DNA from 3 places in the Paenibacillus provencensis genome. Region 1 is predicted to be linked to each of the others. Evidence: riboswitches for the same ligand, from Rfam matches in the RefSeq annotation. Region 1 holds a riboswitch; each other region holds the start of a gene.
What was found. Region 1 has a riboswitch for thiamine pyrophosphate ahead of ACFQ3J_RS03400 (thiamine phosphate synthase). Riboswitches for the same ligand answer to the same signal wherever they lie in the genome.

Region 1 (3,168 bases):
GGTCGGTGCAAATGGCGTAGGTAAATCAACGCTGATGAATATTTTGACAGGACAGCTGCTGAAGGACAGCGGCAAAGTGGAGTGGACACCGAAAGTCCGTTATGGATACCTGGATCAGCATACCAAGCTGACACCGGGCAACACGATTCGTGATGTTCTGAAGGATGCATTCCTGCCTTTGCTCGAGCTGGAAAAAGAGATGATGGTCATTACCGAGAAGATGGCAGATGCATCTCCAGAAGAACTAGAGCTGCTGCTTGAAGAGATGGGTGAGATTCAGGAGCAGCTGGATATTGGCGACTTTTATTTAATTGATGTAAAAGTAGAAGAGATGGCCAATGGGCTCGGCCTGAATGCGATAGGTCTTGACCGGGATGTGTCTGCCCTAAGCGGTGGGCAGCGGACGAAGGTACTATTAGCCAAGCTGCTTCTAGAGAAGCCGAATGTTCTTCTCCTGGACGAGCCTACGAACTATTTGGACGTTGAGCATATTGAATGGCTGACTCGTTATTTGAAGGATTATCCTTACGCATTTATGCTGATTTCACATGATACCGAGTTTATGAATCAGGTCGTGAACGTCATCTATCATCTCGAATTTGCGAAGCTGACACGTTATTCGGCGAACTACAACAAGTTCCTTGAGATGGCGGATATCAACAAGAATCAGCATATTGATGCTTACGAGAAGCAGCAGGAGTATATTAAGAAGCAAGAAGATTTTATCCAACGCAATAAGGCTCGATATTCAACCTCAGGACGGGCGAAGAGCCGTGAGAAGCAGCTGGATCGTATTGATCGCATTGATCGTCCTGAGGAAGCGGCCAAGCCGGTGTTCGGTTTCAAGGATGCTCGCGCAAGCGGCAAAACCGTATTTGAAGGCATCGATTTTGAGATTGGTTATGACTATCCGCTGCTTCCCAAAATGACAATGACGATTGAGCGGGGAGACAAGATTGCGATTGTCGGATGTAACGGCGTCGGTAAATCTACGCTTCTTAAGACGATTCTCGGAAAAATCCCTGCGCTCAGCGGGAAGACCTATCTAGGAGATTTCCTATTCCCGGCTTATTTCGAACAGGAAGTCCGTCCTGGCAAAATTACGCCAATTGATGATGTATGGAATGAATTTTCTCATTTGAATCAGCATGAAGTGCGTGCTCATCTTGCGCGCTGTGGTCTTAAGAATGAACATATTACAAGACCGCTGAACATGCTGAGCGGGGGAGAACAGGCGAAGGTGCGTCTATGCAAGCTCATGATGCGAGAGACGAATTGGATTCTATTCGATGAGCCGACCAATCACTTGGATGTTGTAGCCAAGGAAGAGTTGAAGCGTGCACTGAAAGAATTCAAAGGGACTGTATTGCTCGTTTCCCACGAACCGGATTTCTACGAGGATTGGGTAACCAAGACCTGGAATGTAGAAGAATGGTCAGCTAAAGTTTAAATCATAAGTAAAGTTGAGACTTAGGACGAGGATCAAGGTGTTTTTTCTTAAGTACTTCTTCAAGAGAGAGTCTTAGATAATAAATGTCTTAGAATTATTGCTTTCCAAATCCTTGCTTTCCAAATCCTTGCTTATGTGCTAACATATTCAACGTAATTCTACAACTGAATAGTATTTTCACTAGGGGGGCCGCGCGTAAGCGGCTGAGATGGAATGAATCGATTCCGGACTCTTTGTACCTGATCTGGATTATACCAGCGTAGGGAAGTGGGAACTGATATGAGGCATGAACGTAGGTTTCGTAATTCAACGAATGCGATATTTTGCGTAAATCTCATCCATCAGTAGTTGCATTTCTAAATGTAATCATGACCACTTCCTTTTGGGAGTGGTTTTTTTGTTGCTACGGCTGCGCTAGGAAACATGTGAGGCTTGTATCCACCACTTATTCATCTGTTCCAAAAAGGAGTTGATCTGTCATATTAGTGTCTGAATTTGAACTGCATGTGATCTCATCTCACTCCCCATCCTCCGCTGACTGGATTCAAGTATTCTCTAAAATATGGTCATATGCGACCGCCGTACATATCCGAGATAAAAAGTGCACGGTTAAGGAAATCGAGCAGTTTATTGATATCCTGGCGCTTAATCAGATTCCAATGAGTAGATTGGGACTGAATCGTCAAGCGGAGCTGGTATGCAAGTATGGCGCAGCCATTCTCCAAATCGGGATGAAGGAGCTTCATCACATCCAGTGTCTCAAGAACTCAATGACAAACAGGGGGATGTCAAAAACACGAATTGGGGTTTCTGTCCATTCCCTACAGGAGGCACAACAGGCCGAGCACCAAGGAGCCGATTTCATAATGTACGGTCATGTTTATCCTTCCTCTAGTAAGCCGGGTGCTGCTCCAAGAGGAATTGCCTCATTACGGCAGGTCTGTACAGAGGTACATGTTCCGGTCATTGCTATTGGAGGGATCAAGCCGACACATATTCATGAAATTGTTAATGCTGGTGCATCAGGTATTGCTGTGATATCAGGAGTGATGAATGCAGCCGATCCACTTGGTGCAGTGCTCGAATATCATAATGCACTATGTCGTTATAGAGAGGTTAAGTAAATGAGGAGGACGGATATGCAACATTACGAACAGAACGTCGATACCAGTCGCAGGTCAGAATTTATCGTGGTGGGCGGGGGCATTATCGGTTCAGCCATCGCTTATTATTTGGCGCGGGATGGTAAGGATGTTCTGCTGTTGGAGGGAGAACGTATTGCATCTGGAGCTTCAGGAGCTGCCGCAGGCATGCTGGCCCCGCATTTAGAATCCTTCTCGACTCCTGCCCTGAAAAACTTGGCTGAACGCAGTCTTGAGCTAATCCGATCACTTGTAGATGATTTATCCATTTCAACTCCTATCGATGTCGCTCTATGCAGTGCAGGATTTGTCTCACCGTTTAAGGATCTTCCTAAGAAATCAATGAACATAGGTCAACAAGAATATTGGAATCGATCCAGGCTTAGAAGTGAAATTCCAGCGATCTGTGACCAAGCCGAATGCGCTTATTATTATCCCGATCAGCTTCAGCTGTTACCGGGCCAATTAAACAGAGCTCTCATTGATGCTGCTAGAGCCAAAGGAGCGCGTTATCTGGAACAACAGCCAGTGGTTTCACTAGATATCCAGTGTGGCACCGTTCGTGGGGTTGAGACA
Region 2 (3,168 bases), on a different contig from region 1:
CAGCGCCTCTTCCCTGACCATAATCGGCACCTCCATCGGTACGAAGCCGTGCTTCATCACAATATCCAGTGCAAGCTGCTGAACGGCGCGGTGCAGCAGAACTCCGTCGCCCTTCAGATAGTAGCTGCGCGAGCCGCCAACTTTGACTCCGCGTGGAGCGTCAATGAGATCATGAAGCTCTCCGAGTTCCATATGGTCCTTGACTGGGAATGGAGGCGAACTGACCTCTCCAACCTTCCTTACAATGACATTATCCTTATCGCTCTGCCCTCGGGGTGTGTCAGGGGATACAACATTCGGGACAAGCAGCCGCAGCTTGTTATAACGTTCCGTCACCTCGGCGAGCCTTGCTTCTGCTTCCTCTAGTTGTCCGTTTACCTGCCGCACAGCTTCACGGGCAGCCGCTGCCTCCTCCTGTTTGGCCTCTCTTATCAGCTGTCCTATTCTCTCCGACTCGACATTTCGCTGTTGCCGGAGCTTCTCCACTTCGGTAATCAGCTCCCTACGCGCATCATCACACATTAGCAGCTCATTTATGGATATGTCTATTCTCTTCCAATTAGCTGCTTCCTGAACCTGCTCTGCATGCTCCCTAATCCATTTCATATCCAGCATTCACGTCACCCCTAAGTTAAATTCGTTATACTAAAAAAGCATAGAGCGCCCTCATCCGTTGGGACGAGGAGCGCTCTATGCTCGCGGTGCCACCCAATTTATTGAAGCAGCCTTCATGCGGTCAGCATTAAGTCTCACTTCAATCTCTTTGGTTCCGCAATAACGGGCGGTTCCGATTAACTTAGGGGTCAGTATAAACTTTCCCTTGACGAGAATACCTCCGAGTTGGATGCTCTTCATTGGCATTTTTCACGTTTTCAATTAAAGGTATTATAGTTTAGACATTTCCACATTACAATGATTTTATTCCTGAATATGCTGTACTTTCCTGCCAAGGAGGGCTATAATTAGCTTCTGAAATGTCCTAAACTTCATATTTAACCTCAAGGGGTGCTGGGTTAGCCGGCTGAGATAGTATCCGTGAAAGCGTGTTAGATACGTACCCTTTAAACCTGATCTGGGTAATGCCAGCGTAGGAATGGAGAGAACTTCGAGTGTGCTGTTCTATATTTAGACAGCCCTTAGCCCTTACGTCTGCATGCGTCCCTTATCTGGGACGCTTTTTTTATTATGATCGCAAGAATGCACTCCCACTCTAACGATCTCCCGTTTCAGGATGGCTTTCAAGGAAGCCTCTCTTGAACTTATAGAAGTTGAAATGGAAATTTCGTCAATAATAGGGGTAATTTAAAAGGAGAGAGAAACATGTACAAAAAGTTAGGAATCCTGCTTCTCATTACACTCATGACGATCGTCACTGCTTGCGGCAGCAGCGGCACAGCGAATGAAGATTCTGGCGCAGGCTCGGAGGAACCGGCAGCGAGTGAAAGCCTCCGCGACATCAAGGTCGTACTGGACTGGACGCCAAATACGAATCATACGGGCTTATACGCAGCAGTCAGCCAAGGCTTCTACGAGGAGGAGGGCCTGAATGTAGAGATTATTCAGCCCGGCCAAGCCGGTGCAGATACAATGGTCGCTTCTGGTGAGGTTCCTTTTGGCGTAAGCTACCAAGAAGGGGTTACCCAAGCTCGGACACAAGGTGTCCCGATCGTATCCATTGCTGCCGTCATTCAGCATAATACCTCCGGCTTTGCAGCGCCTGCTGACCGGAACATCGAGTCTCCGAAGGACTTTGAAGGCAAAACCTATGGAGGATGGGGCAACCCCATCGACTCGGCAGTTCTGGATACAATTATGGGTATGGAAGGCGCGGATGTAAGCAAAGTGAATAATGTGAACATCGGCGATGCCGACTTCTTTACCGCAACGAAGCGAGACATTGATTTTGCATGGATATTCTACGCCTGGACGGGTATTGAAGCCGAGCTCCGCGGTGAGCCGATTGATATGTTCTACGTTAAGGACTATTCCGAGAAGCTTGATTACTACACTCCTGTACTTATCACGAATGAGGCAACCATTGATGAGGATCCTGAGCTTGTCAAAGCCTTCATGCGCGCAACGACCAAAGGCTATGAATATACGATTGATCATCCGGAAGAAGCCGCAGGGATATTGAGCGAGGCCGTACCTGACCTCGATAAAGAGCTTGTGCTTGAGAGCCAGAAGTGGCTCAGCCCGAAATATCAGGATGATGCTGCGCACTGGGGCGAACAAAAAGCAGAGGTATGGCAAAACTACTCCGACTGGATGGTAGAGCACGAGCTGCTAGACCAGCCACTGGATGTCGAGAAGGCTTTTACGAATGAATTTCTGCCACATCAATAATTATTAAAGGAAAGCGTTGGTGAACCAAATGGCTCAAACATTACTAAGCATTCAAGTTATTCCAAAAACACCGAATGGAGAAGATTCGATTCCTTATGTGGACCGTGCCATTGAAGTGATACAGCAATCCGGCGTGAAATATCAGGTTCATCCACTCGAAACGACCCTGGAGGGCGAGCTTCCCGAACTGCTCGAAATTGTGCAAAGAGTTCATGAGGTACTCATTGAGGCTGGCAGCCCGAGCATTATTTCACAAATCAAGATTGCCCATTATCCAAGCGGAATCAGCATGGAAGGATTAACGGAGAAGTATCCATCATGAAACGTGTTGTAAGAAGTGTGCTGCCGCCTGTCGCGGCGGTCATCCTCTTTTTGGCGGTATGGCAAATAGCCGTGCCGCTTTTTCACATTGAGAAGTGGATTCTGCCAAGTCCTGTTGATATTACCCGCGAAGCAGCTGCACAGGCGGCAAGTCTTACGGAGCATACTTGGGCGACCGTACAGCTCACCCTGCTCGGCTTCGGCATTGGCGCTGCGATCGGACTTCTAACGGCCATGCTGCTGCATCTGGTTCCATTTATGAAAACAGCCCTATATCCATTGCTCATCCTGAGCCAGAATATTCCGACGATTGCGCTCGCGCCGCTTCTGATGATCTGGTTCGGATTCGGCCTGCTGCCCAAGATCATCGTTATTACGCTCGTCTGCTTCTTTCCGATCGCGGTATCTGCCATGGACGGACTGATGCAAACGGATCGCGCAATGCTGAGCTACATGAGAATGGCCGGAGCCAGCAAAGGGCAAATCTTCCGCAAGCTGGAG
Region 3 (3,168 bases), on a different contig from region 1:
GGTCATCAATTCTCTTATAATTTATGTAACCAGGTTTCACGTGATGAAACAGAGAGGGGATTATGCATGGAAGAGCAAGATCGCAAATTAACGGTACGAGCGGTCGAGAGGGCGTTGGACATTTTGTTATGCTTTACAGAGCAATCAGATCTGGGTCTTACCGAAATTTCTGGCAAGATCGGTTTACATAAAAGTACGGTGCATCGTTTGCTGACAACACTTGAGGACAGGGGATTTGTTGTGCGTAATCCTTTGACGGAGAAGTATCGGCTTGGCATTCGAATTTGGGAGCTTGCGGCACATATGTCCCAGAGTGATGACCCGGCCATCCTCTTGCTGCCTGCAATGGAGCGCCTTCGTGATCGCTTGGGAGAAACGGTTAGCTTGTATTTGAAGGATGGCAATGAACGGATACGCGTTCAGGCCGTGCAGAGCAATCAAGCGATTCGAAGGGTAGCACCTGTAGGTGTAAGGCTGCCATTGTCGGTTGGAGCATCGAGTAAAGTGTTGGTTGCGTTTGCAGCAAGAGAAGAGCAGGAGCAGCTGATACGCAATTTTGATACCCCCTTGTCAGTTGATCAAGATATTTATTTGAGTCAGCTGCAAGAAATCAGGGAATTGGGATATGCAACGAGCTATGAAGAGAGAGAGCCTGGAGCAGCAGCCGTATCAGCGCCGATCTTTGATCGCAAGGGCAATGTGGCAGCGGCCTTGTCTTTATCCGGACCGATAAGCAGGCTGTCGGAAGAGACGCTTCGGGAATACGCACCTATTGTTATGGAGACAGCCGCGCAAATGGGATTTATGCTGAGGTAGCTCTCCTTTGTAATGAACGAATGGAGAATAAAGGTTGAAAATGTGCTGTGAATGAGATAATCTTGTATGGACCTCAATTTAGACGAAGGATAGGGGTCAAACATGAATAACAATAACAATTTACTAGGGGAGCCCGAAATGCCGGGCTGAGATGGTACTGCAAGGTGCCGGACTCTTTGTACCTGATCTGGATCATACCAGCGTAGGGAAGTAATTGGCGATAAATATCGATAAGATCCGTGATATATGGTGAAGGTTCTGCTATTAACCTATGCAGCTCCATTAGCCTGTACACAACACAAGATCTTATATGGATTAGAGCTGATTCCCCCTGTGGGAATCAGCTCTTTTTGTTGCTGCAGCTTCTATATAACTGGCTATCGTTTGTATAGCTTCTGTCTTTCAAACACAGCTCAGGAGAGGGCTTCCCAACTCGAACAAAGGAGGAAGCACGTATGAATCATTCAAACACAGGAATGAACACAGAGGCATCGGCTTTAAGAGAAGAGCATTTGAAGGGTGAATCTGGAAGGCTCCAGCCATTCCCCTCGAGCAAGAAGGTATACATTCAAGGATCGCGCCCGGACATTGCTGTACCTGAGCGCGAAATTGAACTTCATCCCACCAGTACGCCCCAAGGAGTAGAGCAGAATGAGCCATTTCGGGTGTACGATACAAGCGGACCGATGGGAGATTTGAACGGTGAAGTCGATATCCGTCAGGGTCTTCCTTTGCTGCGCCGGAATTGGATACTTGAGCGTGAAGATGTTGAGTTTTATGAAGGAAGAGCAATCCGTCCAGAGGATAATGGGATTCGGTCCGATAGAAGTGCGCAGCAGGAGATAGAGGTGTTCCCGGGCGTCAGAAGGCAGCCGCTTCGAGCCAAGTCAGGACGCTGTGTGACTCAGATGCATTATGCCAAAAAAGGGATCGTGACCCCTGAGATGGAGTTTGCCGCAATCCGGGAGGGGCTTGAAGCGGAGTTTGTAAGGAGTGAAATTGCCAGAGGAAGAGCAATCCTGCCTTCTAACATCAACCATCCGGAGAGTGAGCCGATGCTGATCGGAAGCCGATTCCATGTCAAGATCAATGCGAATATCGGGAACTCTGCAGTTTCCTCTTCTATTGAGGAGGAAGTGGAGAAGATGAGCTGGGCCGTTCACTGGGGAGCGGATACGGTCATGGACCTGTCGACCGGCCGTCATATTCATACGACGAGAGAATGGATTATCCGCAATTCTCCTGTGCCGATAGGCACAGTTCCACTGTATCAAGCGCTGGAGAAGGTAAACGGGGAGGCGGAGAAACTCTCTTGGGAGATTTACAGAGATACGCTGATTGAGCAAGCGGAGCAGGGAGTTGATTATTTTACGATCCATGCGGGAGTACTGCTCAGATATATTCCAATGACAGCAGAGCGAATGACCGGAATTGTGTCACGGGGCGGCTCTATTATGGCAGCATGGTGCCTGGCGCATCATCAGGAGAACTTTTTGTATACTCATTTTGAAGAGATCTGTGAAATTATGAGCAGATATGATGTTGCTTTTTCACTTGGAGATGGACTGAGACCCGGCAGTATCTATGATGCCAATGATGAGGCTCAAATGGCTGAGCTGGCAACACTCGGGGAGCTGACGCAGATCGCCTGGAAGCATGATGTACAGGTGATGATCGAAGGTCCGGGACACGTGCCTATGCACAAGATCAAAGAGAACGTTGATCTGCAGATGGAGATCTGCCAGGAAGCCCCATTTTACACGCTGGGTCCACTTACAACAGATATTGCTCCCGGATATGATCACATTACGTCTGCCATTGGAGCGGCGATGATCGGTTGGTTTGGTACCTCCATGCTATGTTATGTTACGCCGAAGGAGCATTTGGGACTACCTGATAAGAACGATGTGAGGGAGGGGGTCATTGCCTATAAAATCGCTGCCCATGCAGCCGATCTGGCCAAGGGTCACCCAAGAGCACAAAAAAGAGACGATGCCCTCTCCAAGGCAAGATTTGAGTTCCGCTGGAAGGACCAGTTCAATCTGTCTCTTGATCCGGAGCGTGCTCTATCCTACCACGATGAGACTCTTCCAGCCGAAGGTGCAAAAACAGCGCATTTTTGTTCCATGTGTGGTCCGAAATTTTGCAGTATGCGCATCACTCAGGATATTCGGAATATGGCATCCGCCAAAGGAGTTAGTGAGAAGGAAGCGATTCATGCAGGCATGCAGGAGAAGGCGGAGGAATATCGTGGTCAGAACAGGTGATTAGATCCTTACCGTTTACATTAGGAAAATAATGAGAGAGGTCGTTTCACAGATTGCAGATTCTCTAGTTGGGTAAAATAAATGT

Region 2: another riboswitch for thiamine pyrophosphate. It lies ahead of ACFQ3J_RS19205 (ABC transporter substrate-binding protein); the one in region 1 lies ahead of ACFQ3J_RS03400 (thiamine phosphate synthase).
Region 3: another riboswitch for thiamine pyrophosphate. It lies ahead of thiC (phosphomethylpyrimidine synthase ThiC); the one in region 1 lies ahead of ACFQ3J_RS03400 (thiamine phosphate synthase).

What each region holds. Positions count from the first base shown of each region.
Region 1 is NZ_JBHTKX010000001.1:687,283-690,450, forward strand. Features, by position in the region: gene ACFQ3J_RS03395 (ABC-F family ATP-binding cassette domain-containing protein) at 1-1,450, shown strand, start outside; TPP riboswitch at 1,623-1,733, shown strand; gene ACFQ3J_RS03400 (thiamine phosphate synthase) at 1,936-2,574, shown strand; gene ACFQ3J_RS03405 (NAD(P)/FAD-dependent oxidoreductase) at 2,590-3,168, shown strand, end outside.
Region 2 is NZ_JBHTKX010000003.1:101,300-104,467, reverse strand. Features, by position in the region: gene serS (serine--tRNA ligase) at 1-615, opposite strand, end outside; gene ACFQ3J_RS19210 (hypothetical protein) at 691-855, opposite strand; TPP riboswitch at 992-1,111, shown strand; gene ACFQ3J_RS19205 (ABC transporter substrate-binding protein) at 1,321-2,346, shown strand; gene ACFQ3J_RS19200 (MTH1187 family thiamine-binding protein) at 2,375-2,668, shown strand; gene ACFQ3J_RS19195 (ABC transporter permease) at 2,665-3,168, shown strand, end outside.
Region 3 is NZ_JBHTKX010000003.1:359,516-362,683, forward strand. Features, by position in the region: gene ACFQ3J_RS20375 (IclR family transcriptional regulator) at 67-816, shown strand; TPP riboswitch at 932-1,042, shown strand; gene thiC (phosphomethylpyrimidine synthase ThiC) at 1,293-3,083, shown strand.